One region of the Cohnella soli genome, then DNA from elsewhere that is predicted to be linked to it. Evidence: riboswitches for the same ligand, from Rfam matches in the RefSeq annotation. Region 1 holds a riboswitch; each other region holds the start of a gene.

The links. Region 1 has a riboswitch for cyclic di-AMP ahead of ACFPOF_RS29565 (APC family permease). Riboswitches for the same ligand answer to the same signal wherever they lie in the genome.
Region 2: it holds a riboswitch for cyclic di-AMP, as region 1 does, so the genes downstream of both, ACFPOF_RS17115 (hypothetical protein) here and ACFPOF_RS29565 (APC family permease) in region 1, are expected to answer to the same signal.
Region 3: it holds a riboswitch for cyclic di-AMP, as region 1 does, so the genes downstream of both, ACFPOF_RS22770 (TrkH family potassium uptake protein) here and ACFPOF_RS29565 (APC family permease) in region 1, are expected to answer to the same signal.

The regions. Positions count from the first base shown of each region.
Region 1 is NZ_JBHSMI010000067.1:3,703-13,846, forward strand. Features, by position in the region: gene ACFPOF_RS29520 (Fur family transcriptional regulator) at 148-579, opposite strand; gene ACFPOF_RS29525 (hypothetical protein) at 703-1,329, opposite strand; gene ACFPOF_RS29530 (MgtC/SapB family protein) at 1,352-2,056, opposite strand; gene ACFPOF_RS29535 (GNAT family N-acetyltransferase) at 2,146-2,616, opposite strand; gene gatB (Asp-tRNA(Asn)/Glu-tRNA(Gln) amidotransferase subunit GatB) at 2,687-4,120, opposite strand; gene gatA (Asp-tRNA(Asn)/Glu-tRNA(Gln) amidotransferase subunit GatA) at 4,133-5,593, opposite strand; gene gatC (Asp-tRNA(Asn)/Glu-tRNA(Gln) amidotransferase subunit GatC) at 5,613-5,900, opposite strand; gene ACFPOF_RS29555 (EAL domain-containing protein) at 6,062-7,153, shown strand; gene ACFPOF_RS29560 (ATPase) at 7,254-7,637, opposite strand; cyclic di-AMP (ydaO/yuaA leader) riboswitch at 7,889-8,057, shown strand; gene ACFPOF_RS29565 (APC family permease) at 8,182-10,005, shown strand; gene ACFPOF_RS29570 (ABC transporter permease) at 10,036-10,144, opposite strand, start outside.
Region 2 is NZ_JBHSMI010000028.1:182,664-192,807, forward strand. Features, by position in the region: gene ACFPOF_RS17105 (helix-turn-helix domain-containing protein) at 1-248, opposite strand, end outside; gene ACFPOF_RS17110 (peptidylprolyl isomerase) at 420-1,112, opposite strand; cyclic di-AMP (ydaO/yuaA leader) riboswitch at 1,377-1,572, shown strand; cyclic di-AMP (ydaO/yuaA leader) riboswitch at 1,676-1,853, shown strand; gene ACFPOF_RS17115 (hypothetical protein) at 1,970-2,407, shown strand; gene ACFPOF_RS17120 (potassium-transporting ATPase subunit F) at 2,507-2,584, shown strand; gene kdpA (potassium-transporting ATPase subunit KdpA) at 2,598-4,277, shown strand; gene kdpB (potassium-transporting ATPase subunit KdpB) at 4,295-6,331, shown strand; gene kdpC (potassium-transporting ATPase subunit KdpC) at 6,375-6,983, shown strand; gene ACFPOF_RS17140 (histidine kinase) at 7,049-9,397, shown strand; gene ACFPOF_RS17145 (ABC transporter ATP-binding protein) at 9,463-10,144, shown strand, end outside.
Region 3 is NZ_JBHSMI010000029.1:551,545-561,688, reverse strand. Features, by position in the region: gene ACFPOF_RS22775 (CPBP family intramembrane glutamic endopeptidase) at 1-1,132, opposite strand, end outside; cyclic di-AMP (ydaO/yuaA leader) riboswitch at 1,395-1,575, shown strand; gene ACFPOF_RS22770 (TrkH family potassium uptake protein) at 1,647-2,993, shown strand; gene ACFPOF_RS22765 (TrkH family potassium uptake protein) at 3,011-4,351, shown strand; gene ACFPOF_RS22760 (potassium channel family protein) at 4,365-5,027, shown strand; gene ACFPOF_RS22755 (cation:proton antiporter) at 5,039-6,283, shown strand; gene ACFPOF_RS22750 (polysaccharide deacetylase family protein) at 6,342-7,109, shown strand; gene cysC (adenylyl-sulfate kinase) at 7,049-7,564, opposite strand; gene ACFPOF_RS22740 (STM4011 family radical SAM protein) at 7,527-8,480, opposite strand; gene ACFPOF_RS22735 (STM4012 family radical SAM protein) at 8,477-9,802, opposite strand; gene ACFPOF_RS22730 (STM4013/SEN3800 family hydrolase) at 9,815-10,144, opposite strand, start outside.

The sequences.
Region 1 (10,144 bases):
AGCAAGGTCGGTATGCAATTGCGTTCACTCCTTCTCAACTATAAAAGAAACGACAAATCGCCCTATAAAGTTGCTTAGCCAAATAAAAAACACGCGAAGGCGTCTACCTTACCGCGTGCTTTATTCCGACTGGCTTTGTGCCAATAATCAAGAATGCATCCCTCTGCACCCTGGACAAATTCCGTATATTTCCAGCCTGTGACCCAGAACGGTGAACCCAGTCGATGATGCGGCCACACGCTCCACTTCTACTACGGGCGGGTGGTCGAAATCGACGATCGTGCCGCATGTCGTGCACGTCACATGGTAATGATCGGACATATCCGCATCGAAGCGACTGGAATCGTCCCCGTATTTCAGTTCCCGCACAAGCCCGGTGTCGACGAAAACCTTTAAATTATTATACACGGTAGCGACGCTTAAGCTCGGAAACTGCGGCGACAGCGCCTTAAAAATCTCATCTGCCGTCGGGTGCGTACAAGACTCCATCAAAAATTGCAAAATCGCGTATCGTTGCGGAGTCATGCGGACGCCGCCCGATTTGAGCTGGTCCACGGCATGCTCGACCTTGAATTCCATGCCCTCACAGCCTTTCGTTAATAACGTCTGCCCATCGAGTTCATGTCGACGATGCTTAGTCTTTATTCTATTGTTCTCATTCGAAGGTTGTCAATGGAAGATCTGCCCCTAACGCGGGAAGGGTTAGTTTTCTTTGCGATGATCCGCCTTATTCTCCCACACCCACAATGCGATGCCGGCTCCCACAAGAAGAACGGCTCCGACGATCGCTCCCGACGAACGAAACAGGTGGTTCATAAAGTTGTCGCCTATGATGCCCACAAGCACGATGCCCACGCCGACGAGCAGAAGCATGCCGAGAGGAGAGATGCTCCGATGCGCTTGACCGTCATTAGGATTCAAAGGGACTTTCGTTAATGGAATCGAATGTTGCGACTCTCCGACCATCGGTTGTTCCGGGGAATGTTCCATGTAAGGAACATTCGGAGGAATCGGAGGCAACGGCTGTGCAGCATACGCGGCTTGAGCGACCTTGCGTTCATTAACCGCATCGGTGCTTTGGATCGCATCAAACAAACTATAGAAGTAGATGATCGGCATGAGCAAACTAAGCAGCACGATAGGCAACACATTATCGTCGTCCATCGAGAGGTAGACGATGCCCAAAATATCCAACACGATAAGCATCATTATGACGATTGCCTTTACCATCAAGCCGAGATACATATGGCCGATTCCCGGAATAAAGAATGCCAGGCTACCGGCGATCCATTTTTTCTTTGTTACCGGCTGAGCTACCGGGTAGTTCATCTTATTCCCTCCATGTAATAACCTATTCTACCACGATTCCGATGACGCCTTGCAGCCGGCTGATGTCGTTCGCAACTTCAAGCAATTGCCCTTTGCCCGGAAGCACGACGCTCATCGTAATTCGACGTCTTCTAGCATCGGGATCGTCAAGCGTCACTTCCGATTCTTCGAATCGCACTTTGACGAGTTTTACTCCATGGGCGTTAAGCAGTCGCTGAACGTCGTCGATCTGCAACACACCTCCCGCCGTCGTAATCGAGAACGAGCAATCGCTGCGACTGTTCACGAATTTTTTCTCTACAATATTCAGTCCCCATAAAATCAGCAGCACCATAATGACGGAGACAATCGCCGGCAAATAAAATCCTGCCCCTATTGTCAGGCCGATAGCCATCACGACCCAGACGGATGCCGCCGTCGTCAACCCGGTAATCGATTTGCCGGTAAACAGAATCGTACCGGCCCCGAGAAACCCGACACCGGTAATGACCTGCGCCGCAAGTCTGGCCGGATCGAGCCTTACGTTAGGCTCGTTCACAAAATCGGCGAATCCATACATCGACAACATCATGATCAAACAAGAACCCAGACAAACCAGCGTGTGGGTACGCAGACCCGCAGCGTGATTTTTGCGCTCCCGTTCGAACCCGATTAGTCCGCCCAGCAGCACGGATAGAAACAACCGGATAATCAGATGCACGCTATCGATTTCCCATGGGTTAGTCATGTGCATCACTTCCGGAAGCAATATTTTCTTCATTGTAGCACGCGAGAATTTGGCCATTCAACGGTTTTTCGGCGGGGACGAACCTAGTCTTAAGTCGAGTGGATCGGTTCGCGAACAAGTCGAAGCAGCATCACACCAGGCGAAGGACTAAACGTATCTCTGCCCTGAAAACCGAATCGTTCGTACAAAGAAATCGCCGGCAAATTACGCACTTCGGCAGTGACTGTCCAACAACTGTTCTCTCGCCCTGCCAACAAGCTCTCTACTAACTTTGTCCCGATTCCTCGCCGGTGGTGATCGGGATGCACCATCAGTCTGCATATCGTCCACATCGTGCCGTCAAGCTCGCACGAGACGGCGCCGATCAGTTCACCCGCTTCGCTCTCGAAACCGATGAAGCTTTCACCGCACGACTGCAGCGTCTCAACCGTATCCCTCAACGGCGGCAAGTCAGATACGCCGATGAGCGCCGCTTCAGCCCGGTAAGCTGGATGCTGCAACGCCCATATGGCCTCCGCCGTCTCCCGATCTCGAATGTCCAGTTCATGAATGCCGTTCATGCGCATGTTCCTTTCTTGAACAAAACGACAAATCCGCCGAAAGCGAATTTGCCGTTTTGGATAATTAGACTTAAGCGTTCAGACGCTCAATCAGCAATTTGTTGACGAGACCCGGGTTGGCTTTGCCCTTCGTTTCTTTCATGATTTGCCCGACAAGGAAACCGATCGCCTTGTCCTTGCCTCCGCGGTAATCTTCGACCGATTGCGGGTTGGCGGCGATTACCGAATCCACAATCGCCACGATGGCGCCTTCATCGCTAATTTGGACAAGTCCTTGCTCCTCGACGATCGCTTGCGGAGATTTGCCGGTTTCGAGCATGGACTTGAACACCGTCTTGGCGATTTTGTTGCTGATCGTACCTTTCTCGATCAATTGAATCATCTCGCCCAGCCCTTGGCCCGTCACCTTCACGTCACCAAATTCCAAATTGTTCGCGTTTAAATAACCGAGCAAGTCGCCCATAATCCAGTTCGCCGACGCTTTGGCATCGGTCGTATGCTTCAAGCTTTCCTCGAAGAAATCGGCTAGCTTCATCGAAGCGGTAAGAACGCCGGCGTCGTAGGAGGACAGACCGTATTGCTCGATGTATCGAGCCTGACGGGCGTCCGGCAGCTCCGGAATCGACGCTTTCACGCGCGCTTTCCATTCTGCATCGATATGGAGGCGGACGAGATCAGGGTCCGGGAAGTAACGATAATCATGCGCTTCTTCCTTGCCGCGCATGCTGAACGTCTTTCCTTGCGTTTCGTCCCAACGGCGCGTTTCCTGAACCACTTCTCCGCCGCCGTCAAGGATGTCCGCTTGACGCAGCTCTTCGTATTCGAGGCCGCGCTGCACGCCGCGGAACGAGTTCATGTTTTTCAACTCGGCGCGCGTGCCGAACTTCTCCTGCCCGTAAGGTCGGAGACTGATATTGGCGTCGCAGCGCAGGCTGCCTTCTTCCATTTTGACGTCGGAGACGTCGCAATATTGCATGATCGCGCGAAGTTTCTCCAAGTACGCTTTCGCTTCTTCCGGAGACCGGATATCCGGTTCGGACACGATCTCAACGAGCGGCGTACCGACACGGTTTAAGTCGACGAGCGAGCCGAAGCCGCCATCGATATGCGTTAGCTTGCCCGCGTCTTCTTCCAGATGAAGGCGAGTAATGCCGATCCGTTTCGTTTTGCCGTTCACTTCGATGTCGATCCAACCGTTCTGTCCGACCGGTTGGTCATATTGCGAAATTTGATACGCTTTAGGCGAATCAGGGTAAAAATAGTTTTTCCGGTCGAATTTGCACCATTCCGCGATTTCGCAATTGATCGCCATGGCGGCTTTCATCGCGTATTCGACCGCCTGGCGGTTCAACACAGGAAGTACGCCCGGATGACCGAGACAGACCGGGCAAGTATGCGTATTCGGCGGCGCGCCGAAGGACGTCGAGCAGCCGCAAAAAATTTTCGATTTCGTATGCAGCTCGACGTGGACTTCGAGGCCGACGACCGTTTCGTATTTGGACATCGATTTTTCCTCCTAGGACAATGCCGGACGCGAAGCGTGGAAGCCAGTCTGGCTCTCGAATGCGTGCGCCGCTCTTAGTACCGTGCTTTCGTCGAAAGGCTTGCCGATAATTTGCAATCCGACCGGGAGACCGTCCGCCATGCCGCACGGAATGCTGATAGCCGGCACGCCCGCAAGGCTGACCGGAATCGTGCAAATATCATTTAAGTACATCGTCAGCGGATCGCCGACTTGCGCGCCGAGCTTAAACGCCGGCGTCGGTGCCGTCGGACCGACGATAAGATCGTATTTCTCGAAAGCTTGATCGAAGTCGCGCTTGATGAGCGTGCGAACTTGCTGAGCTTTCTTGTAATAAGCGTCATAATATCCGGAGCTTAGCGCATACGTACCTAACATGATCCGTCTTTTTACTTCCGGTCCGAATCCTTCGCTTCTGGACTTGCGGTACAAGTCGATCAAGTTCGCCGGATTGTCCGCGCGCACGCCGTAACGAACGCCGTCGAAGCGAGCAAGATTGGAAGAAGCCTCGGAAGAGGCGAGCAAGTAATAAGTCGCGATGGCGTACTCCGTATGCGGAAGCGAAATTTCTTCCCATGTCGCTCCAAGCGACTCGTAAACTTTGAGCGCTTCAAGCACGCGTTCCTTCACTTGAGGGTCGATGCCTTGGCCGAGGTACTCTTTCGGCACGCCGATGCGCAGCCCTTTGACATCGCCCGTCAACGCTGCGGTATAGTCCGGAATATCGACTTTGGCGGACGTGCTGTCGCGCTCGTCATGGCCGGCGATCGCTTGCAGCACATAAGCGGAATCCTCGACATTTTTCGTGATCGGCCCGATCTGGTCAAGCGAAGACGCGAACGCGACGAGACCGAACCGCGAGACGAGGCCGTATGTCGGCTTCAAGCCGACGACGCCGCAATAAGCAGCCGGTTGGCGAATGGAACCGCCTGTATCGGAGCCGAGCGAGAAGTACACTTGCCCTGCGGCGACGGATGCGGCGGAACCGCCGGATGAACCGCCGGGAACGCGCTCCAAGTCCCACGGATTGCGAACGACGCCGAAAGCGGAGTTCTCGTTGGAACCGCCCATTGCGAATTCATCCATGTTCAGCTTACCGATCGTAACCGATTGCGCCGCATGCAGCTTCGTCACGACAGCCGCATCGTAGATCGGATCGTGGTTGGCAAGAAACTTCGAGCCGCACGTCGTGCGCAGCCCTTCGGTAACGATGTTGTCCTTGATGCCTGCCGGCAAGCCGAACAACAGCCCTCTTTCCCCGCCGTCAGCAATTTGTACGTCAAGCGCTTTCGCCTGCTCGCGCGCGCCTTCTTCGTTCAGCGCCAGAAACGCGCCGATCCGCTCGTCCGTACCGGAAATCCGTTCGAACGCATGCTCTACGAGCTCTGATACGGATAATTGCTTATGTTGAAGCCGATTATGTACTTCGGACAGTTTCAAATCGAAAAGCGACATGCTTAAATCCTCCTAGTCGTTATTCCAGCACGGCAGGCACTTTGAACTGCCCATTTTCTTCTTCAGGCGCGTTAAGGAGAACTTTCTCGATCGGCCAGGAAGCTTTTACCGTATCTTCTCTCATAACATTGGCCAAAGGAAGAACGTGGGTTGTCGGCTCAACGCCGTCCGTATTCAATCCGTTCAACTTCTCCGCGTATTTCAAGATTGCATTCAGTTGTCCGGAAAATTGTTCTTTCTCCGCATCGGACAGCTCGAGACGGGCCAGATTGGCGACATGCTCAACATCTTTAATCGTAATGCTCATAGTTGCTTCCCCCTCCTAATACCGCATATCCGCTCATTCTTTTCATTATATCGGACAAACTAAGGGAACTCAACGACACTTTGCAAGCCTAGGGCGTATCTGAAAATCTGCTGCCTTCGGAGTTTCCAGACACGCCATTCGCTTGCGGACAGGAGGATAAGATGCCCCGATACTATCGCGCGAAATTTCCGTCGCCGCTTCGGGATGCCGGTCTCGTCGAGTTCGCGTCGGACGATCCAGTCTTGCGCCGAACGCTCGGCAAAGCTGTCGAAAATACGTCGAACGATGTTACGTCTCCGCTTGCGACAACCTACGACGTTCCCGAGCAATTGCTAAAGTTACTCGGTCACCTGCAACGCAATATGTCCGTCGCAGACGCGGACAACGTTCGCTGCAGAATCGATTATGGCGACCCCCGAGTGTCGGCTGACCATCTTGAAGAAACGATAGACGAAGCCGATGTGCCGGACAGTAGTACGGACGGTTGGTTCCCGCTTTCCGCCCTTTTCGGTCAAATCGGCGGGATCAGCGTATCCGACTACATTTTGTATCGGATCTTCACTCCGCACCTTCAACCGATCGTGGCAACCGACCGCCGACCGATCGGTTACGAATTTCTGCTCCGTCCGTTGCCGGAACAAGCCCCGTTCCGACCGGCGGAACTATTCGAGACCGCGCGCCGTACCGGCCATCACGCATTCCTCGACCGCGCGGCGCGACATTCTGCCATTCGCATGGGAGCTTCCCATCTGCCGCCGGGGACGAAACGATTCGTCAACTTCCTCCCATCGTCGCTCCTTCATCCGGCATCGTGCCTGAAAGACACGTTCGACCTAATGAAAGCTACCGGAACGGCTCCGGAAGATTGCGTCTTTGAAGTGATAGAAACCGAACCGCTGGATGAGAACAAACTAGGTCGCGTTTTCGACGTCTATCGGGATCAACGGGTCAATCTTGCCCTCGATGATGTCGGCAGCGGTTTCGCTACGCTCGGTGCTGTCGAACGATTAAAGCCGGATTATGTAAAAATGGATCGCAGATGGGTCAGCGGTTGCGACGCGGATACGGCCAAGCAGAAATATATCGATGGTTTGTTGGAAAGAACGTCCCGGTTCGGGGGGAACGTTCTCGCCGAAGGGGTCGAGCGCGAAGAAGAATGGAACTACTTGCGCAACGCGGGCGTCCCCCTGTTTCAAGGCTACTTGTTCGGTAAGGCGATGCCTCTGCCCTCTCACGTGACCCTGTACGCTTAACGGCGCAACGCCGACATTCACGCAACCATTTTCGGGTCGGCGCGAATGTCGGCGTTGCTTTGTTCGTTTTAGCTTTCAGGCTTATGTGGCTCGAGGTGCTTTAAATCCACGCCTTCAAATTCACTTGGCGAATGAACTCTTCGCGGCTCAACACTTCCTTGCTCGTCTCTTCGGCCGGCTCATCTTCCGCTTGATCGCCGTTCATAATTCTTTTGAATAATTCCTCGTTGCGGGTTGCTAGAGCGAAATCGATCAGCGCTTCCTTCTCGATGCGCGCCGCTTCGAGCTCCAACATTGTCTCTTCCAATTCGATATCTCCGCCGGGCACGTAAAATTGCCTATTCGCTTTCGGAACCCGGATTACATAATCAAACGCGCTGTCGTTGTTCCGGTCATAAGCGATCACATAGCCGTATTCGCCTAAAGGCAGCTTCTGCTCAAACCGGTCATCGACAATGATGATCCTTTCCCCAAGCTTCAACATGTCGACTCTCCCCTCTCGCAACTATCGTTATAAGCCTATCCTACTAGAAATAGATTCCGATATGCAAATGTTGTCGCACCCGGCAAACAAACATTTCGAGGTACAAGCTTAATTAAGAGGCTACGATTAGAGCCGAACCCATGTATGCGCATTCATGGTCAACTATTGCCTTTGACGGGTATTTTCCGGCTGAAATCCCGATTTTACAGCAACGGCATCGAAGGAATATGATTTATCCATCCCATTCATCATGCATTGCAACGCTGAGTTTTCGTCACGAAAAGCGGGGGAACCACCGGCATCTTTTTGACAAATGCCAACCGGGGTGAATCGGCTGCGCCGTCATGAACGGCAGCCGTAGGGCGACTCTACGCGCCCGAATCCGTCAGCTAACCTCGTAAGCGTCCTTAGAGAGCGAAACAACTTCGGTTCGATTGTAACCGCGGGGGTCTTCCTCTGCGGTTTTTTGTCGTGCTGAAAGCCGCTGAATCGGACACATTAACAAGAAGTAGTTAGAATCAAAATCATTCGGCGGTGAAAAGACATGTTTTCCATCAAAAGATTGTTAATCGGACGCCCCCTCAAGTCAACGGCATTAGGGGAGCAGAAACTGAACAAAACAAAAGCGCTGGCCATCCTTTCTTCCGATGCGCTTTCCTCTGTCGCCTACGGCCCAGAGCAAATTTTGATCGTTCTCGCCACGCTTGGCGCGGCAGCGTTCTGGTATTCCGTTCCGATCGGGATCGGCGTGCTTGTCCTTCTGACGGCGCTCATCTTGTCCTACAGGCAAATCATCTATGCCTATCCGCACGGCGGAGGCGCCTACGTCGTTTCCAAAGAAAACCTCGGCGTATGGCCCGGTCTGATCGCCGGCGGCTCCTTGCTTGTCGATTATGTGCTAACGGTAGCCGTAAGCGTCTCGGCGGGCACCGACGCGATTACGTCCGCCTTTCCGAGCTTGCATGAGCATACAGTGCTTATCGCGATCGTTTTCGTCTTGTTTACAACGGTGCTGAACTTAAGAGGCGTGACGGAATCGGCCTCGATCCTCGCTTATCCCGTCTATTTGTTCGTGTTTGCGTTGTTTATCCTCATCGGGGTCGGACTTTATGACATCGCAACCGGCGCTGTTACCCCTGATGCTCACGTGTCCATCGGAACTCCGGTCGCCGGGATCAGCCTGTTTTTGCTGCTGAAAGCTTTCGCTTCTGGCAGTTCGGCACTGACAGGCGTCGAAGCGATCTCCAACGCCATTCCTAATTTCAAAACACCCGCTCCGGTGAATGCCTCACGCACGCTTCTTGCAATGGGCACACTGCTCGCTTTACTGTTCTCGGGCATTGTGTTTCTCGCTTATTACTACGGGATCAGCCCTCTGGCAGAAGTGACGGTCGTGTCGCAAATCGCGGAGCAAACGTTCGGCCGCCATTTCATGTACTTTTTTATTCAGGGAACAACTGCCTTGATTTTGATCCTCGCAGCGAACACCGGTTACTCGGCCTTCCCGTTGCTGGCAGTAAACCTGGCCAAAGATAAGTTTATTCCGAGAATATTTACCGCCCGCGGCGATCGGCTCGGTTATTCGAATGGCATTATTACGCTTGGCTTCCTGTCCATCGTGCTTATCGTCGCTTTCCAAGGGAACACCGAGCATCTCATTCCGCTCTACGCCGTCGGCGTATTCATTCCGTTCACGATGTCGCAAACCGGAATGATGGTCAAGTGGATCCGGCAAAAACCGAAAGGCTGGATCAGCAAGCTTGTGATCAACTCCATCGGCGCTCTCATCAGTTTCACGGTGTCGTTGATGTTCTTCATCACAAAATTCGAGCAAGTGTGGTCGGCTATCATCTTCTTGCCCGCGATCATCTATGTGTTCCACCGCATCAAGAAACACTACGAAGCCGTCGGCGATCAGCTTCGCTTATCGACGTGCGAGCCGTCGTTACCGATCGAAGGGAACGTATTTATCCTCCCTGTCTCGGGTATTACCCACGTCGTCGAGACGTCGATCAAATACGCTCAGTCGCTGTCGGCAAACCAAATTATCGCCGTTTACATTCCGTTCGAGCGGGAAGAGGAAACTGTTTTCGAAGAGAAATGGCACAAGTTCCATCCCGACATCCGGCTTGTCACATTGCATTCCCCGTATCGTTCGATTGTTCAACCGCTCATGAAATTCATCGACACCGTCGAGCGGAAAGCGAACGAATCCAATTACCAAGTCACCGTCGTCATCCCGCAGTTCATCCCGAAAAAAGGATGGCATAATATCCTGCACAACCAAACGAGCCTGATGATCCGCGCCCGGCTGCTCTACCGCAAAAACGTTATCGTGACGACGGTTCCTTATCATTTGAAAAAATAAAAAGGTGAATCGGAAGGCCGGCCCTGCTACCTAGCTAGGGTAGGAGGAGCCGGATGACGATGAACGGCGAACGGCCAGCAGTAAAAGCGCCGCTATGCAAATCGCCGCAGCGAATGCAGCCGTTCCCCATGTGACGCTG
Region 2 (10,144 bases), on a different contig from region 1:
AGAAGATGTCGGGATTGATCCGCAGAATAATTGTCCATGCACTCTTTCAGAAGTCCGACGGGCACGCCGAGCTTTCGCAGCAGCAAAATATGCGAAAGCCGATAAATTTCGTCCATACCGTACATGCGGTACTGGTTGTCGCTTGTATAGGCCGGCTCGAGCACGCCTTTTTCCTCAAAATATCGAATTTGATGAACGGACACATTCATGAGTCTAGCCAACTCGCTGATCGTAATTTCGCTTTTCATGGGACACACTCCACTTCTGCATAAAGCTTGGGATGCCTATACTGTACACTTTAGGTCAGACCTAAGGTCAAGGGGCATAGCAAATGTTGAGCGCACAAAAAAGGCGATGCCGCCGAATAACGGAAATCATCCGTTCGTTCGGCGGCATCGCCCTACTCTTTTATTGAGAAGTTACTTGATAATCTCCGGTTCCGGAGCGTCAGCACCGCGCGTATCGACAGTTACTTTCTTCATAACTGGAGGTGTCTTCGGACGATCGTTCGCACCTTTTGACGAGTTCACGATCTCGTTAACGACGTCCATGCCTTCGGTTACTTTGCCGAAGGCGGCATATGCGCCATCGAGGTGAGGGGCGGGAGCGACCATAATGAAGAACTGGGAGCCAGCGCTGTTCGGGTTCCCGGAACGCGCCATAGAGAGGACGCCTTCCGTATGTTTCAGGTTGTTCTCGAAGCCGTTCTGTGAGAATTCGCCGGCGATCGAGTAACCTGGTCCGCCCATGCCGGTGCCTTCAGGGTCGCCGCCCTGGATCATAAAGTTAGGAATTACGCGGTGGAAAATGGTGCCGTCGTAGAACCCTTTTTTGACGAGCGAAATAAAGTTGTTAACGGTGTTCGGGGCGATTTTCGGGTACAGTTCGATGGTGATTGTTTTGCCGCTGTCCATCTCGATTGTTACGATTGGGTTATCTCCGCTAGTGTCTACTCCGTTCATTGCAGAAGCCTCCTGTGTGGCGGCAGCTCCGTTGCCGGAAGTTGCCTTTGAATTTTGGTTTTCTTCTTTCTTGCCGCAGCCTGAAGCTACGAGCAACAGAGCGATGAGCGCGATTAGCGCCAGGGTCAAGCGATTACGCGAAGTGCTCATTACAAGTCCCCCTTTGATCTCTCTATTTCCCTTCGAAATTATATCATTTGACTGGCGAGGAATCCAACCTCTCCCGTGTCGGAATATTGGCCGCAATCAAGAAAGCGTGAAAGATAGCGAGCGTAAAAGAGCTTTCTGGAGCTTGGGACCGTTGTAAGCGGTACAAAAAACAGGGCTGGCAAAATATGCGTGCAGGCCGCTTGCGGCATTGCTTTACAAGGAACGGAGTCAGGAGTAATATTCGATTCAGCAATTCAAATGTTCCATTCGTAATCGCTGAGTTTCCGCGAAAATGCGGAAAACGGGGGAACCAATCGATGGCGCGCGTGCGGTGTGAGAGCCGCGCCCGCGCCGTCCGGGGTGAATCCCGAAGCGCCGTTCCTAGGGCGGCGCTTCGGGTAGGGCGACTCTCACCGCCCGAATCCGACAGCTAACCTCGTAAGCGTTGAAGTGCTTCGTCTTGATCGGTGTTGACCGGTTCCGGGCGTTCGCACGTTGGGGAGAGGATGATGGACTTGTGACCTTCACGGCCGCAGGGTTTATTCCTCTGCGGTTTTTGTTATGCCATTTTATCGCTGAATTCCTGTGAGCAGGAAGCGGGGGAACCAGACGGACGGGCTTTAGCGCCGACGTCCATGGGGTGAATCCGGAAAGGCGGGAGCTGCAGCTCCGCCGACCGGTAGGGCGACTCTCGAGCCCGAATCCGACAGCTAACCTCGTAAGCGTACCGAGAGAGGCGACTCATGATCGTGACGGCACGGTTTATTCGACCATGTCCGGAAGCCACGAGAAGTTCCCTCTTCCTGCGGCTTCTTTTTTTATGCCAGCCGCGGGTCCAATTTCAGGAGGAGAAAACATTGGCCCATCCCAATATCGTACTCGTGTCGGCGCCTACGCCGGCCGGCGAGTCGTTCGTCAAGCTGCTTCAAACCCGGAACGTCCCGTTCGCGGTTATCGTGAACAACGCGGCGGAACGCAAGCGTATGTCCATAATCGGCGCCGATCGCATCGTCGAAGTGAATACCGCCAAAGAAGAAACGTGGATCGTTCCCGAAGTCGAAGTCGGCAAAGTATTTTTATTCGAATCGAGTCTCGCGCTCATCTGCCGATACATTCAAATTTGCCGCAGTTGGACAACGGAGCCGATTTACGTCCTGACGGAAAGCCATCAGCCGCGCCATGTGTACAAAGGACTGGGAGCCAGTTATGTCATTCATAGCCACGGGTTGAACTGCGAGTTTCTTGTCACCGACGATTTGATCGAAACTGCTAAAGGGGGCTCTTTCCATGCTTGATCTTTATATGATTGCATTGTTGGCGGGTGTTTTCGCACTGTTTTACGGTTTCCTTGTCTGGTGCGGCCGGGTCGTCGACGGAGAGAAAGGGGATCGCCCATGATTATCGTATCGATCGTCGCGGCGGCCGTCTTTCTGTATCTGATATACGCATTGGTGAATCCGGAGAAGTTCTAGGGGAGGAAAGGCTATGGGCCTGTTGCAAATCGTCATCGTTCTGGCGGTGCTGGCGCTGCTAGTGAAACCAGTCGGAAGTTATGTATATCATGCGTTCTCTAATGAACCTAGTCGGCAAGATCGTATTTTCGGCGGCTTCGAACGGTTGATCTATAAGCTTATCGGGTTGAAAAATCGGGAAGGCATGACGTGGAAAAAGTACGCGCTCGCGTTTCTGCTGACCAATATCGTTCTTGTGGCGGTTGGTTACTTGATTTTACGGGTACAGAAATATTTGCCGTTGAACCCGAGCGGCATCGATAACATGGAACAGACGCTTTCTTTTAACACGATTACGAGTTTTATGACCAATACGAACTTGCAGAACTATAGCGGGGAATCGGGCTTGTCCTACTTCTCTCAGATGGCTGTCATCATCATGATGATGTTCACGTCGGCGGCGACCGGCTTCTCGGTGGCGATCGCATTCGTCAGAGGTATCACGAGCAAGGGCGAGACGATCGGGAACTTCTTCGAAGATTTCGTGAAGGCACATACCCGGATTTTCCTGCCGACGGCCGTTCTTGCGACGCTGCTGCTCGTCGCGCTGCAAGTGCCGCAAACGCTCGATCCAACGGTGACGGTAACGACGCTCTCCGGTGCCGTGCAGAACATCGCGATCGGTCCGGTTGCCGCGCTGGAGTCGATCAAACATCTGGGCACGAACGGCGGCGGTTTCTTCGGCGCCAACTCGGCTCATCCATTCGAGAATCCGACCCCGCTGACGAACGTCATCGAAATATTGTCCATGTGGACGTTGCCCGCGTCTCTTCCTTATGTATACGGGCGCTTCGCTCGCAACCGCAAGCAAGGCTGGGTTGTGTTCGGGGCAATGATGACACTGTTCCTTGCATTCCTCGCGCTCATCTACTTCTCGGAGCTGCGAGGCAATCCCGCGATCAACGCGATGGGAATCGATGCGTCGCAAGGCAGCATGGAAGGCAAGGAAGTCCGCTTCGGCATTCCGCAATCCGCCTTGTTCACTGCCGTCACGACTGCGGCGACGACCGGAACGGTCAACAACATGCACGACACGCTTACACCGCTCGGCGGCCTTGGCGCGCTCGGCGAGATGATGCTGAACGTTGTATTCGGCGGCAAAGGCGTAGGGCTGATCAATATGCTGATGTACGCGATATTGGGCGTTTTCTTATGCGGGCTGATGGTCGGACGTACGCCGGAATTTCTCGGTCGCAAAATAGAGCCGAAGGAAATGAAGCTGATCGCGGTAGCAATTCTCGCCCATCCGTTCATTATTCTCGTTCCGACGGCGATCGCGTTCCTGACCGATCTCGGGCAAGGGTCCATCTCGAATCCGGGTTCCCACGGCATCACGCAGGTGCTGTACGAATACACGTCCTCAGCTGCCAATAACGGTTCCGGTTTCGAAGGGTTGGCCGACAATACGCCGTTCTGGAACATTACGACGGGGCTCGTCATGTTACTTGGCCGTTACGTCTCGATGATCGCCATGCTGGCAGTGGCCGGTTCGCTTGTGCGCAAGATGCGAGTACCGGAGACGGTCGGTACGTTCCGGACGGATAACACGCTTTTTTACGGCATACTGATCGGCACGGTATTAATCATCGGTGCGCTGACTTTCTTGCCGGCCATCGTACTCGGTCCGATCGTGGAACATTTGAAATTAGGATAATGACGAGGTGAACGCGCATGAGCGCCAATCGCAAATCAATGCTGACGGCTGCGATCGTAAATCGCGCAATCAAAATCAGCTTTCTGAAATTAAACCCGCGCAGCATGATGAAAAATCCGGTCATGTTTGTCGTCGAAGTCGGGACGGCCGTCGTGCTGCTGATGACGCTTTTCCCGGGAGCTTTCGGCGGGACGAAGGACGATGTCGGATTTAATGCGGCGGTATTTTTTATCCTGCTTGTAACCGTCCTGTTCGCGAACTTCGCGGAAGCTCTTGCGGAAGGCCGGGGCAAAGCGCAGGCCGATGCTTTGAAAAACACCAAGAAGGACATTCAAGCGAGAAAACGCGTCGGCGCTCAAGGCGTCGCGATCGTAGCTTCGACTGAACTGCGCAAAGGCGACATCGTCATCGTGGAACAGGGAGAGATGATTCCGGGAGACGGCGAAGTCATCGAAGGTCTCGCTTCTGTCGACGAATCGGCCATTACCGGCGAATCCGCTCCGGTCATCAAGGAAGCGGGCGGCGATTTCAGTTCCGTCACCGGCGGCACGCGCGTCGTCAGCGACCGAATCGTCGTTCGCATCACGAGCGATCCGGGGGAAACGTTCATCGACCGGATGATCTCGCTCGTCGAAGGCGCGAAACGGCAGAAAACGCCGAACGAGCTGGCGCTGAATACGCTGCTGACGAGTTTGACGCTTATTTTCCTCATCGTCATCGTAACGCTCGGCCCGATCGCGAAGTACTTGGGCATCGAATTGCAAGTACCCGTGCTGATCGCCTTGCTCGTATGCCTGATCCCGACGACGATCGGAGGATTGCTGTCCGCCATCGGCATCGCGGGGATGGACAGGGTTACCCGGTTTAACGTGCTGGCGATGTCCGGGAAAGCGGTTGAAGCGGCAGGAGATATCAATACGGTCATTTTGGATAAAACCGGCACCATCACCTACGGGAACCGGATGGCGTGTGAATTTGCGTCCGTCGGACAGTCGAGCGAGAAGGAGCTTGCGTCATGGGCTGTCATCAGCTCCTTGCAGGATGAAACGCCGGAAGGTCGCTCGGTACTGGAACTATCGAAGAAGCTCGGGTTCTCTTATGACGAAGCAATAGCCGCGGATGGTGTTTTTGTCGAATTCAAAGCGGAAACTCGCATGAGCGGCGTCGATCTGAGAGACGGACGTCAAGTGCGCAAAGGCGCCGTGGATGCGGTGAAGAAATGGGTAGCGGCGCAAGGCGGAACGATTCCCGTCGATCTGGATGCCGGAAGCGACGCCATCGCAAGGGAAGGCGGAACTCCGCTGGCGGTTGCCGTAGATCATCGAATTTACGGGCTCATTTATTTGAAGGATACGGTTAAGCCCGGCATGCGGGACAGGTTCGAGCAAATGCGCCAGATGGGCATCAAGACGATCATGTGCACCGGCGACAACCCGCTGACCGCCGCGACGATCGCTCGGGAAGCGGGCGTGGACGAATTTATCGCCGAAAGCAAGCCGGAAGACAAAATCGCGGTCATTCGACGCGAACAGTCGGAAGGCAAACTTGTCGCCATGACCGGTGACGGTACGAACGACGCGCCGGCGCTTGCTCAGGCGGATGTCGGACTTGCGATGAACAGCGGCACGGTTGCCGCCAAAGAAGCGGCGAACATGGTCGATCTCGATTCCGACCCGTCCAAAATTATCGAAGTCGTATCCATCGGCAAGCAACTGCTCATGACGCGTGGCGCTCTAACGACGTTCAGCATCGCGAACGATATCGCCAAATATTTCGCCATCATCCCGGCGATGTTCATACTGGCGATTCCCGAGATGAGCGTCCTTAACATCATGGGGCTCGGCTCGCCGAAGTCGGCGATATTATCGGCGTTAATCTTTAACGCCATCATTATTCCGCTTCTGATTCCGCTAGCGATGAAGGGCGTCGCTTACAAAGCGCTGAGCGCGTCGAAGCTGCTCTCCCGTAACATCATCGTCTACGGACTTGGCGGCGTAATCGTTCCGTTCATCGGCATCAAGCTGATTGACCTGATTGTGCATTTGTGGGTGTAAGGTGTTCCATCCAGGCTGTTTCTGAATGAAAGGGGAGTTTTCTATGGAAAATCAAATGGCAACGGTTCGCGGCGGTGTCGGCGTCTCTTATGCAGCGGTTGCGGTGCGAGCTAGTTTAGTATTCATTCTATTGTGCGGCATCATTTATCCGCTTGCCTGCACGGGCCTTGCACAGTGGCTCATGCCGCATCATGCGAACGGCAGCTTAATCAAGGACGCGTCCGGCCGAACGGTCGGTTCCGAACTGATCGGTCAGACGTTCTCCGATCCGAAGTATTTTCAGGGGCGTATCTCGAGCATAGATAATAACGCGGCAGGCTCCGGCTCGAACAACTACGCGCCGTCCAACCCGGATATGCTGCAACGGACGAAGGACTCGATCGAAGCGTGGAAGCAAGCCAATCCGGACGTTCCGGTCTCCAAGCTGCCGATTGCCCTCGTGACGAACTCCGGCTCTGGACTTGATCCGCACATAACGCCGGCCTCCGCCGAAGTGCAAATTCCGCGAATCGCCAAGCTGACGGGAATAGCGGAAGAGAAGCTGCGGGAACTCGTCGCCAAGCATACCGAAGGCCGGGATCTCGGTTTGTTCGGGGAACCGCGCGTGAACGTGCTGAAATTAAATATCGATTTGCAAACGTTGCTTCAATAAATAAGGAATCCCGCCTGCCGTCCGGGTAGGCGGGACATCGTGCGCAAACGGGAGGGAAGTCCCAAATGGACGGGTTTCGTCGCAAGACGCCTGAAGAGCTGCTCGAATCGATCGTTAAAATCCGCAGCGGCAGGCTCAAAGTGTACATCGGGGCGATCGCGGGCTCGGGCAAAACCTATCATATGCTGCGGGAGGGACAGACGCTCAAGAGCCAAGGCATCGACGTCGTGGTGTGCGCCGTGTCGACGAAACGAAGGCCGGAGACGGTCGAGCAGCTCGAAGGACTGGAACGCGTTCCGAGCCTACATTGGATGGAGGGAGAGACGGAGAAGAAAGATTTGAACGTCGAAGCGCTGCTCGAGCGCAATCCCGAAGTGGTGCTCGTGGATGGACTTGCGCACCGCAATCGACCGGGCGCGAAATTCGCAACCCGGCTGGAAGATATTCAATTTCTGCTTGGACGGGGAATCAGCGTCATCGCGACGGTGAATGTCTATGAGCTTGAAGGGATGAAGGAACTGGCTCATAAGCTGACCGGCATTGAGGCGGAGGCCGCGATTCCAGCGGATACGCTCGAGCAAGCGGACGAAGTTCGCTTGATCGACGTCAGCCCGGAGACGATATTGAAGAGGCTCAATGAGGGTAACTTGCGGAATATGAGCTTGAAGGATTCGGCGCTGCTCAGGAGAGGCAATATCGGCAAACTCCGCGAGCTCGCGTTACGGCTGATGGCCGAAGACGTGAACGAGTCGTTGGAGCGCCACCGGGAGAGGCAAGGCTTAGTTGGCCCATCCGGAGCGGCGGAGCGGATTCTCGTCGCCGCGCAATATCATTGGAACAGCTCAATCTATATTCGCCGAGGTCAGCAGATCGCGAAGCGCCTCGGAGGAGACTTGCGCATCGTCGCGTTTACGAAACCAGGTCTTCCGCTGCCGAAGGAGAAAGCTGCGTTCAAGAGAGCGATCATGAAGTTGGCCGAGAAAGTCGGCGCCGAGTTCGAGGAACTCCCGCTGCGAAGCCGCCGCCGATTGCCTAGCGCGCTCGTTCGATACGCGGTGAAACATAACGCGACCCGCATCGTGCTCGGTCATTCCAAGACGAGCTTCTGGCAAGATTTCTGGCGGGGATCGGTCTCAGAAGGCATTTTGCGCAAGACGAAAAACGTCGACGTATTTTTTATGGCGGACCGCGCGGATTACGACGGGGAACGCGTGCTGCCGACGAAGTCTGCCCCAACCCGATTGCGTTCGGAAGACGAAACCTACCGACGGCTGACGGAGGAAGAAATCGAGCGGAAAATCGAGCGGATTCGCCGGGGCAAGTTCAAAGTATATGTTGGCGCGGCCCCTGGCGTCGGGAAGACGTACATGATGCTGCGGGAAGGCAACGATCTGCTGCGCCGGAATATCGACGTCGTTATCGGGTTACTGGAAACGCACGGACGCGCCGAGACGCTGGCGCAAGTCGGAGAACTGGAGACGATCGCTCGCGCGAAGCGAGTGTACAAAGGCGTTGAGCTCGAGGAAATGGACGTGCCGGCCATCATCGCGAGAAATCCCGAAGTGGTCCTGATCGACGAACTGGCTCATACGAACGTGCCGGGCAGCGACACCCGTAAAAGATACGAAGACGTACTTGCCGTGCTCGAAGCCGGCATCTCCGTCATTTCGACGGTGAACGTGCAGCATCTGGAAAGCCTGAACGACGCCGTGGAACAGATTACGGGCGTACGCGTCCGGGAGACGGTGCCGGACAGCATCTTGAAGCTCGCAGACGAGGTTGAACTGATCGACGTCGCGCCGAAGGCTCTGCAGCAGCGCATGCGCGAAGGTAAAGTATACGCGATGGACAAAGTCGCTCAGGCGCTCGGCAACTTCTTCACGACGGGCAATCTGATCGCGCTCAGAGAGCTGGCGTTGAGGGAAATCGCGGACGATGTAGACGAGCGGCTGGAGGCGTGGGAGCGGGGCGGATCGCTGCGCGGACCATGGCGCAGACGGGAAAGTATTTTCGTCTGCGTGACGACGAGCCGCAACGCGGACCGTCTGATCCGCCGGGGATTTCGGATCGCTCATCGGCTGAAGGCGGAATGGCATGTGATGTTCGTCTGCCGCGGAGGCATGATAAGTGAGGAAGAGCGCGGCAGAATCGAGGCGATGCGCGACTTGACGGAGCGGCTCGGCGGCAAGTTTGAGATCGGGCAGGCAGCCTCGAGAGGCAAAGTGGCGGACGCGCTTCTGCAGAAGGCCGGGCAACTTCGCGCTACGCAGATGATTGTCGGACAGTCTGCCCGCGACTTCAAGTCTGCGTTGTTTCGGGTTTCCGTCGTTGGCGCGATTGTGCGGCATGGCCGGCGTATGGATGTTCTTGTCGTCGCCGATTACGATCCGCGCATTCGGTTGGACGACGGATGACGAGTTTCCATGTGCGGGAAAATGGGAGTACAATGGGGAGAGCTACTCGGCCCGGAGGAACGCCTATGAAACTCGTTTTTCATTATTTGAACAAATATCGAGGGGCCGCCTGGATGGCGGTTTTTCTCATGCTTGTCGAGCTCGCGGTGGAGCTCGCGCAGCCTTTGCTGATCTCCCGTATTATCGACGACGGCATCGTTCCCGGCGATCGATCCGTCGTCCTGCTATGGAGCGGAATTCTGATTGGCGGCGCTGTAATCGCGTTCGGCGCGGGCGTATTAAGCTCCTTCTACGCGGCGCATGTGAGCCAGAGCATCGGCTACGATTTGCGTGAAAGACTGTATGGCAAAATCCAAGGTTTCGCCTACGCGGTGTTTAACCGTTTTCCGACGTCATCGCTCATTACCCGGCTTACGAACGACGTCACCCAAGTACAAGATACGACGTTCATGGGATTGCGATTCATGCTTCGCATGCCGCTCGTTGTCGTAGGAAGCATCATCATGGCGCTTGTCGTTCATGCCCAGCTTGGCTTCTTGTTGCTACTCACTGTTCCGCTTCTTGTCTGGTTCGTCGTATGGATGGTGCGGAAGGCGGCCGGATTGTTTGGCAACGTTCAGCGTAGGCTAGATGCGGTGAACGGCGTCATGCAGGAAAACTTAAGCGGCATGCGGCTCATCCGCGTGTTCGTCAGAAGAACGACGGAAGGCGAACGGTTTGCTCGCAGCAGCGGCGAATTGATGCGGG
Region 3 (10,144 bases), on a different contig from region 1:
CGGTTCGCATGCTCGCCAGTACGCTGTCTCCATACCCCGCTTCTTGCCAGCGCGGCCAGAGCGCAAGCCCCATCGACTTCCACAGCCCGTCTCCCCCGACTGCGGAGAAATAAGTCATAACCGCCATCACGAAGTAAGTAATCAGACTGACGATAATCGTGGCCTGCTCGCCTGTGCTCGAACCGTTTTCCCAATTGCCGGCCCGAAGCCCGGGAATCATGTTAAACGTAATGCCTGCGTACAGAACGAAGAACACCGAAGCTAAGAAAATACCTCTGACGAACGATGTGCGGTCACCGTATGTGCCCGCATAAATGATCGCCAAAATAAAAAACAAAATGCTTGGCAGCAGGAATCCGAACACAGAAAGCTTGGACGACCATGTTTGCTGCGTCTTCAAGTCGTGAAGGAAATCGGTGGGCAGATCGACACCGTAACGGACGAATCCGCTCTGCCAAGGCGGGAACGCGGAAGACAAAGCGTTGTATGAAGCGGGAACTCGAACGTCGAGCTTTACGGCAGCTTTTCCGATAGCCGCTTTGCTCGAAGCGGCGGTAAAACGAACAGAACCGTCATCCTGCACATAACCGTCGGGGTTCCATTCGGCGGGATTCGCGCCCCAATATTCCGCGTATTGCAGTGCCCTGGCGACGGCACTTTGTTTGCTTTCATTTATTCCCTCTCCGGATGATGCCTGACCGGTTCTTTTTTTGGTAGGTACATGGTCCCATCCGACGAGTCGGCCTTTTACCATGTCTATATAAAGATTAAGCTTGCCGGGATATGCGGAGGAAGACAAGGATACGGCGTAGACATCGGTTGGAGCGCTGTTCGACCATGTTTTGTCGTAGGTGTCGTGCAAGCGGTACTTCGACAAGTAACCGACCGTGTCGCTGTCCGACAGATGTGTGATTTCTGCATCCGACGTCTCTTTCGGAGAGAGCCCGAATTTATTTTCCGCCCAGAAGATCGCTTTCGCTTCGGCTTCCGAACGCGTGAGCACGTTTGACGAGCCCGAGGAAAACAAGGAGCCCGCAGAGGGGAAAACCTGAATAAGCAAGAAAAGCAGGAGGCCGACTGCGGCGGCCCATACCCAGCGACGATCCAGACGCGACAGTTGTATTTCGTTCAACTAACATCTCTCCTTACGCAATAAAAGCCGAAGTAAACGCATACAGCAAGGCCGCGCGAACTTTTTCCACTATTTTCATCAAGTATCTCGCATTTTTGGCGAAAATGAAAGCAAAGACGCCGATAATCGTTGTCCGGTCGTTATATTGTGCGAATAGCTTCGTCATAATCGTTCAAATGCGTCGGTTTGACTTCAAATTGATGTTGTCCCCCTTCGGTGGAAAGAATATAATTCGGTGGTACGTTTCGTCGATGCCGATGAAACGAAAGGAAAGCCGAATTTCCGAACGATGGAAAACGGGGGAACCAACCGCTCGCGGTACAAGTTCTATTGTATTCGCGTAGACCGGGGTGAATTCCAAGCGGCCTAACCTCCGCTCGGATAGGGCAATCTGTTCGTGCCCGAACCCGACAGCTAACCTCGTAGGCTGTATGCGAACAGGGATCATGTGCGTATGTCCGAGCACTGGGATTCCAGTGCTTTTTTTGTTGCGCAGAATGAGGTGACGGGATTGATTAGAAAAGCGGTGCGGTGGCTTAGCGTGTCTCCGCCCAGAACGTTGTTGCTTGGATTCTCTATTATTATTGTTATCGGGGCGTTTCTGCTTCAGTTGCCGATTGCGACGGCGAACGGCGATAAGATCGGTTTTGTCGACGCGCTCTTCACCGCGACGTCCGCCACTTGTGTCACCGGCTTGGTTCTTTTTGATACAGGTACATATTTTTCCGCGTTCGGCCACTGGGTTATACTGATTCTCATTCAGGTTGGCGGAATCGGCTTTATGACGATGGCGACGTTGTTCGCGCTAATTCTCCGGCGGAAAATATCGCTGAAGGAACGGTTGATTTTGCAAGAGTCGCTGAACCAGGGCAGCATCGAAGGCTTGGTTAGGCTCGTACGCAAAGTCATCTTATACGCGCTTGCGTTGGAGACGGTCGGAGCGCTGCTATATACGATTCGCTTCGCTTCCGATATGCCCGTTGGCAAAGCGCTGTATCATGGCGTGTTTCATTCCATCTCGATTTTCAACAATGCCGGATTTGATTTGTCGGGCGATTTCCGAAGTTTCTCGGCTTACTCTTCCGATCTTTATATGAACATTGTTTCGATGGGGCTCATTATTTTGGGCGGTTTCGGTTTTATCGTGCTTGCCGACCTGGTTGAGGTGCCGTTCCGAAAAACACGCAAATTCTCGCTGCACACGAAAGTTGTTCTTAGTGTGAGTGCGGGATTGATCGTGCTCGGCACATTCGTCATTTTCGTGTTCGAGTTTACGAACGGTCGCTCGGTCGGAGACGACGGCTTCGGTCATAAACTGCTTTCATCGCTGTTTCAGTCTGTGACGACTCGATCCGGCGGGGTTACGACGGTCAACATATCCGAATTCAGGCAAGCGACGCAATTTTTCATCATTATTTTGATGTTTATTGGCGCCTCTCCCGGATCGACCGGAGGCGGCATCAAGACGACGACATTCGCCGTACTCGTCGGCGCGGTTCTCGCGATGATGCGCGGCAAAGAGGATGTTGTGTTATTTAAGCTCAGGCTGGCGAAAGAACGAGTGTACAAAGCCGTTACCGTTACCTTGTTCTGTATCGGCATCGTGACGCTAGGCACGATGGCGCTGGCGACAACGGAAAAAGCCGCGTTTCTAAGCATTTTGTTCGAGGCGACTTCGGCGTTCGGCACGGTAGGGCTGTCGATGGGGCTTACGGGAGAATTAACGATTCCGGGCAAACTAACGATTATTTTTCTAATGTTTATTGGCCGGTTGGGGCCGCTTACGCTTACTTATGCTCTTGGGCCGAAACCGGGCAGAGTACTGTTCCGGCATGCGGAAGGCAAAATCATAATCGGCTGACGGAGGGGAGATCGTAAATGCGCAAGTTGTTCGGTAAAATTTTGTCTTCCCCGCCTCGTATTCTCGTTCTTGGATTTGCTGCAATCGTACTCATCGGAGCGGGACTGCTCATGCTGCCGTTCGCCCATACGGGAGCAGCGCAGCCGCGGTTCATCGATACGCTGTTCACGGCAACTTCGGCGACATGCGTTACCGGTCTTGTCGTCGTCGATACAGGGACGTATTGGACAACGGCAGGACAGCTGATTATTTTGACGATGATCCAGATCGGCGGCCTTGGTTTTATGACGATGGCGACGTTGTTCGCGATTGCGCTAAAAAGACGGATCTCGCTGAAGGAAAAACTTGTTCTGCAAGAGGCGTTTAACCAGACGAGCATTGAAGGCATCATACGCCTCGTACGCAAAGTCGTTATCTATGCGCTGACGATTGAGCTCGCGGGTGCAGTATTATTCACGATTCGGTTCGCTTTCGACATGCCGTTCGGGACAGCCGTATACCGGGGCATTTTCCATGCGGTATCGTTTTTCAATAACGCAGGTTTCGATATTATGGGCGATTACCGCAGCCTGACCGATTACGTCGGCGATCCGCTCGTTAATATTGTGACCATGCTCTTAATTATTCTCGGCGGCCTCGGTTTTGTCGTACTGGCCGACCTCGTCGAAATTCGCAATCCGAAGCGCAAGCTGTCGCTGCATTCGAAAGTCGTATTGAGCATGAGCGGCGGATTGATTTTGATTGGCGCAATATTGATTTTCATATTCGAATACACGAACTCGACGATGGCTTCCTTAACCTTCGGGGAAAAGGTGCTGGCGGCATTCACGCAGTCGGTATCTCCGAGAACGGCAGGCGTCAATACAATTGATCTCGGAGCCATGAGGCAGGCAACACAGTTCGTGATGGTCATCCTTATGTTTATCGGCGCATCGCCCGGATCAACTGGCGGCGGCATCAAGACGACAACGTTCACCGCTTTGCTCGGCGCAGTTATCGCGATGGTTCGCGGCAAAGAAGACGTCGTGTTTTTCAAATACCGGCTTGCCCAGGAACGCGTATACAAAGCGCTGACGGTTACATTATTCGCATTCGGACTTGTTATATTGGCGACGATGATTTTATCGACGACGGAAGATCATCAGTTTCTGCAACTCTTGTTCGAAGTGACTTCCGCGTTCGGTACGGTCGGACTAACGCTCGGATTAACGGCAAAGCTGACGTTCGCGGGAAAAATCATCATTATTGTTATGATGTTTATCGGTCGGCTCGGGCCGCTCACGCTCACCTACGCGCTCGGACCGAAACAAGGGCGACAGTTATATCGTCACGCGGAAGGCAAAATTATAATCGGATAAGGAAGTTGACGTCATGAAGTTTAATCAGTTCGTTATTATCGGTCTCGGCCGATTCGGCTCCAGCATCGGACGCGAACTTATTCAATTGGGTTACGAGGTGCTCGGCGTCGACCGAGATGAGGAAAAAGTGCATGAGATGTCCCACGTGCTGACACATACGATCATTGCGGACGCAACCGAAGAAGAGGTGCTGAGATCGGTCGGCGCGCGCAACTTCGATTGCGGCGTCGTGGCGATCGGAGATGACATTCAAGCGAGCATTCTGGCAACGATATTGTTAAAAGAACTCGGCGTCAAGAAAGTGGTCGCCAAGGCGGTGTCCGATTTGCACGGGCGCGTGCTGCAGCGAATCGGCGTCGACCGGATCATCTATCCCGAGCGGGATATGGGTGTCCGTCTCGCGCATCAGCTCGTGTCGCCGAACTTGCTCGATTACATCGAGTTGTCCAAGCAATATACGATCGCAGAACTTCAAGTGCCAAGCTGTCTTGAGGGCAAGTCGCTCGATGATGTGAACCCGAGAGGGCGATTCGGCTGCAGCATCGTTGCAATCAACAAGCCGAAAGGCATTATTATTGCCCCTGTCGCCAAAGACGTGTTGACGACGAACGATGTAATGGTCGTCATCGGTACGAACGATCAGATCGAACAGTTCCAGCAATCAATCGGACAATAGGAGAAAACTGCATGGATAACGAAGTCGTTCAAACGGTTCACCATCTGTTGATCCTGTTTCTGATCGTCTTTGCTGCAGGCATCATAACGGGAAGACTTGCCGCATGGATCAAAGTGCCCGACGTCGTGCTTTTTATCGGTGTAGGCATGTTACTGGGACAAGGCTTGCAATGGATTACCGAAGAGAGCACTTCGCTGACGAACCAGCTTGTCCTGTCTGCGGGCTCCGCACTGATTCTGTTCGATGGCGGAAGAAACATACGCTGGCATGGGCTGAAGCAAGTGCTCGTCTCTGTAACGCTTCTAAGCACGGTCGGCGTCGTCGTGACGGCCGGTATCGTCGGTTTTGTCGCCCATGAGGCGTTCGGGTTGGACTGGATGACGGCGCTCCTGATCGGCGCAGTCATTTCCTCGACCGACCCGGCAACAATCATTCCCGTGTTCCGCCAAGTTGCCGTAAAGGCACGGCTAAGAGAGACGGTCGAAAGCGAGTCCGCGTTTAACGATGCCACGGGATCCATTCTGACGTTTGCGTTGCTCACTGCGATTTTGTCCGGGCACTCGCCGAGTTTGGGCAGCGTATCGCTCGATTTCATTAAAACAGCGCTCGGCGGCTTGGCGGTCGGATTTGTTTTGTCTGCTGCAATCGTGTATCTCGTCGGCCATGCCAAATGGGGATGGTTTCGCGACTATGCGGCGCTTTCGATGCTCTCCGCCGCCATTGCAGCTTATTTGGCGGGAGAGCTTCTGCATGTCAGCGGGCTTATGGCGACGTTCACAGCGGGGTTAGTCTGGGGCAATGCACGCTTACTCGGCGTATCGATTGACGACAAAAACGACGAAATGGGCCATGTGGCGGACAATGCATCCGTGATGATGCGGATGTTTATTTTTATTTTGCTAGGCAGTCAGGTGAATTTCTCTTTGATCGGAAATTATTTCTGGCCAGCGCTGGCCGTTGTCGCCGCGCTTGTGTTTGTTGCCAGACCGCTTACGGTTTTGTCGTCGGCATGGCCTGACAGAAGAACCCGTTGGACGGGCAAGGAGCTGCTGTTCATGTGCTGGGTTCGCGAAACCGGCGTCATTCCAGCAGCTTTGTCCGGTATGATCGTCGCAAGCGGGGTCGCTCATGCGGACAAAGTGTCGGCAGTCGTACTGCTGGCAGTCGTGTTTACCATACTGGTGCAAGCGAGCACGACAGCTTGGCTGGCGAGGATACTGGGATTAGAGGAAAATCGTTCTTCTTCCGACGAATGAAAACCCCGCATTTCGCTCACGATATAAGGGAAGTGAAATGCCGGGGAGGAAACGGTCGATGACGTTAGCGCGACTATTCAAAGCGGTGATGGCGCTGATCGGCTCCGTCACCTTTTTCATTGCGGCGGGAAACGGCCACGACTCCGTGCTTGCCAAACCTTCCGGCATGAGATGGTCGGATATGGAGAAGAAGTACAAAGGGGCATTTGTTCTGTCTGCGTCCGGGGACACGCGCAAAGTCGCCCTGACGTTCGATGACGTGCCGGACCCGCGGTTTACGTCTCAAGTGCTGGACGTGCTTAAACGAAAGAAAGTGACGGCAACGTTTTTTGTCGTCGGCACGCGCGCGAAGAAACATCCGGACCTCTTATTGCGCATACAGAAGGAAGGGCACGACATCGGCAACCATTCGTTTAGCCATCCGGATTTCTCCAAGCTGTCGCTGAATAAAATGCAGCAGCAGATCGGACGTGCGGAAACGATCATCGACGGTATCGTCGGGTTTAAGCCAAAGCTCGTGCGGCCGCCGTACGGAGAAATTACGGAGACACAGCTCCGATGGGCGAAGCAGGCAGGTTATACAGTCGTCAACTGGAACGTCGATTCGTCGGATTGGCGTCAGCTCAGCGCGAAGCAGGTGCTAAACAACGTGACGCGCTCCGTCCGTCCCGGTGCCGTCGTGCTTATGCACGCGGGCGGCGGGCAAGGGCAAAGCTTAAGAGGCACGGTGCAGTCGCTGCCGGCATTAATCGATTGGTTGAGGCTTCACCGGTACGAGCCGGTATCTTTGACCGAATTGCTCGGAGTGAAGGAGTCCAAACGCTGATTCGAACGATCCGCCACATACGCCCAAATTTGCTGTACATTTGCTTCTACGCTGCTAGTTGCAGTATGTATTGTAATGTCTGGAGTAACTGGCGGATCGTAAACATCGGAAATTCCGGTGAATTCTGCAATTTCACCTTCAATTGCTTTAGCGTATAAGCCTTTTACATCTCGGCGTATGCATTCCTCCAACGGACAATGTACATAGATTTCCACATAGTTCTCTAGCTCTGCTCGCGCATACTCACGCATTTCAGCATAAGGAGCAATCATCGAAATAATCGTCGTAATGCCGTTGCGATTGAGCAACTGGCTAACATAGACGGCACGATGTATATTCTCCATTCGATCTTGCCTGCTGAACCCTAGCTCTTTGCCAAGTTTGTGTCTTAGCTCATCGCCATCCAAGCATTCGACTCTAACCGCTCGTTCCCGTAAAGTCGCAGCGAGCGCCAAGGCTGTTGTCGTTTTCCCCGAACTGGGGAGGCCGGTTAGCCATATTGCTGTTCCGCTCAATGTACGATCCCTCCCATAACGCAATACGCTCCAGTATGTGCTCACCGTAAATATGTTCCAGCTTCTGTGATTCCATATGGATGTAACCGATATAACAATCGCATTGATTCATCCGACATGGTCGTTGCTTGGCAATTGCCTCCAAACCATCCCTATACAAATTACCAATGACTTGTCTATCTTTATAGCAGCGCTTGATCCGTCCATCTCCCTGCACATAGAATACGGACTCTCCGGCACGACAGGGCATACCTAAGCTATTGTAATCTTGGGCATTTAATGAAAAATAGGGATCGATCTGAGCCAACCAGACCATATCTTCATCCGAATAATAATCAGCTTTATCCTTAAATGCGTTAATCCACAAGTAAACATTTGAAGGTAAGTTTTTTCTTAATGAAGCGATCGAATCAAATGAGCTTTTAACACCAACAGAACCAACACTAAATGGAACGTTGTGCGTGTAGAGCTTATGACATTGCTGTAAAAATCGTTCCTCTTTCGTCTGTCCCGGATGATAAGTTACCCAAAAGGCTGCGGTCAGCGGATTTAATTGACCTACCCAATCAAGATTGGCTGATAAATTCGTTTGAATTGCCACTTTGCTCACATGTGGCATATGGGACAGCTCAACCAGAGCATCTCTATACCATAGATGCGTCAGCCCTTCACCATAAGGATTAAAAAATAGAGATAACTGACGGTCTTGCTGTTTAACCCAATCCACAAATTTTCGCACCTGCAAGTGATCTTTAGCCAGCGTCTCTCGGCTATCTATATTTTTACTGAAAGGACAATAGGGGCAATCGTAATTGCAAGAGCTCAAGCTACCCCGAAAATAAATGGTCGTCTTCATGTGATTACACAGCTTTCCATGCGCATCCGTATTTCTGGGGAGATAAACCAATCGCCTATCGCGTCGGAGTACATCATCCCTTCTGCAGTTAGTCGCAACACTTCCTTCTGGACAACAGCAAGCTCTGCATCCAGCAGCAAATTTAGCTCAGGATAATCGTTAAGCGCCGAACTGTTAAATCTCCCCGTATAGCTAGCCAACGTCAAACCTTCCGTATGTAGCAAGGATTTAAGAATAAAGCGCCGCTGCTGCTCATCTTTGCCAAGTACAATCCCATAATCCGCATAGGTAAAATCAGTTGCTGCCACATAATCGGCAATAATACTTGCTGTAGCTGCACGTCCTACGCTATAACGTGAGGAATAGTGAACAGCATTTGTATATGAGCGTGCACCGCAGCCAAGCCCAACCATGCCTTCATCATGACAGCCGTAATCAAGCAATCGCTTTGGTGAATCTGCTTCTGCTTTAGCAAATCTACGCATCGAATACTGCGTATACCCGTGCGCTAACAAGCGTTCTCGTGCAATGCTATATAGACGTAGCCGCTGATCTTCTCCGCTCTGTCTAATTTGCTCTGGCTTGACGATCGTATGCTCACGCGTATATAGCGGATAAATAAAAATTTCCTGCGGCTCATAAAATAGCGCTTTGTCCAACGAGTACAGCCATGAATCATGTGTTTGCCCGGGAAGCCCGTAAATCAAATCCAAGTTGAGAATGGGAAACGAGTAAAGTTTGAGTTGTTTCAGCGCTCGTTCCACTTCCTGTGGCTTTTGCGGACGATAGATCGCTTCTGCTTCCGCTTCAATAAAGCTTTGAATCCCCATACTGATCCTATCCACTTTTCTACGTTTCAAAATGTCCAAACGCTCGGCAGTTACCGTCTCTGGAGAAGTTTCCACCGAGATAGAAGCTCGTTCTGGGTTCATGCCAATTACATGCTGTGCGATATGAAACAAGCGCTCAAGCTGAGTAGGCGCTAGCAGTGTCGGTGTTCCCCCGCCAATCGCAAATCTGGCAATCGGCTTATGTTGAATGAAGGGTGCCCACTGTTCTGCTTGTCTTTCCAAGGCATCGACGTATTCAGCATGCACATTCGCACGCTTATCAGGTAAGGTGAATAAATTACAGAAGCCGCAGCGAGCACCGCAAAACGGAATATGCATATATAAAAAGAACGTATCTGCCAATTCCCGACTCCAAAGTTCAGATAACGGCAGCTTCGTCTCCAATGTTCGATAGGACGTTTTATGCGGATAAGAGTATAGATAAGAGCGATAGGGCTCTGAAGTTAAATGATGCCTCCAACTATTGTTCATAATCATTGCTCCCTACAACATAAATTCGCGATAAGGCACATTCCACACGACTTCATGGGCCAGCCTGTGACCATTGTAGCCATCTTCGCCATAAGCGGTGCCATGATCAGAAAACGCCATGCAGAACACAGGACGCTTCCGTTCTCTAAATGCTTGAAATAAGCGACCTAGCTCGCCGTCTACATAACGAAGAGCTGCACGTTGTGTCTCTACTGAATCTTGCTTTGCTCCTTGAACAAAATAATGATTCGGTCCATGAATCGCTGAAACATTAATAAACATAAACAAGCGTGCTTCTTGATCTGAACGCTCTAATAGCTTCAGCGCATGATTGACTTGATG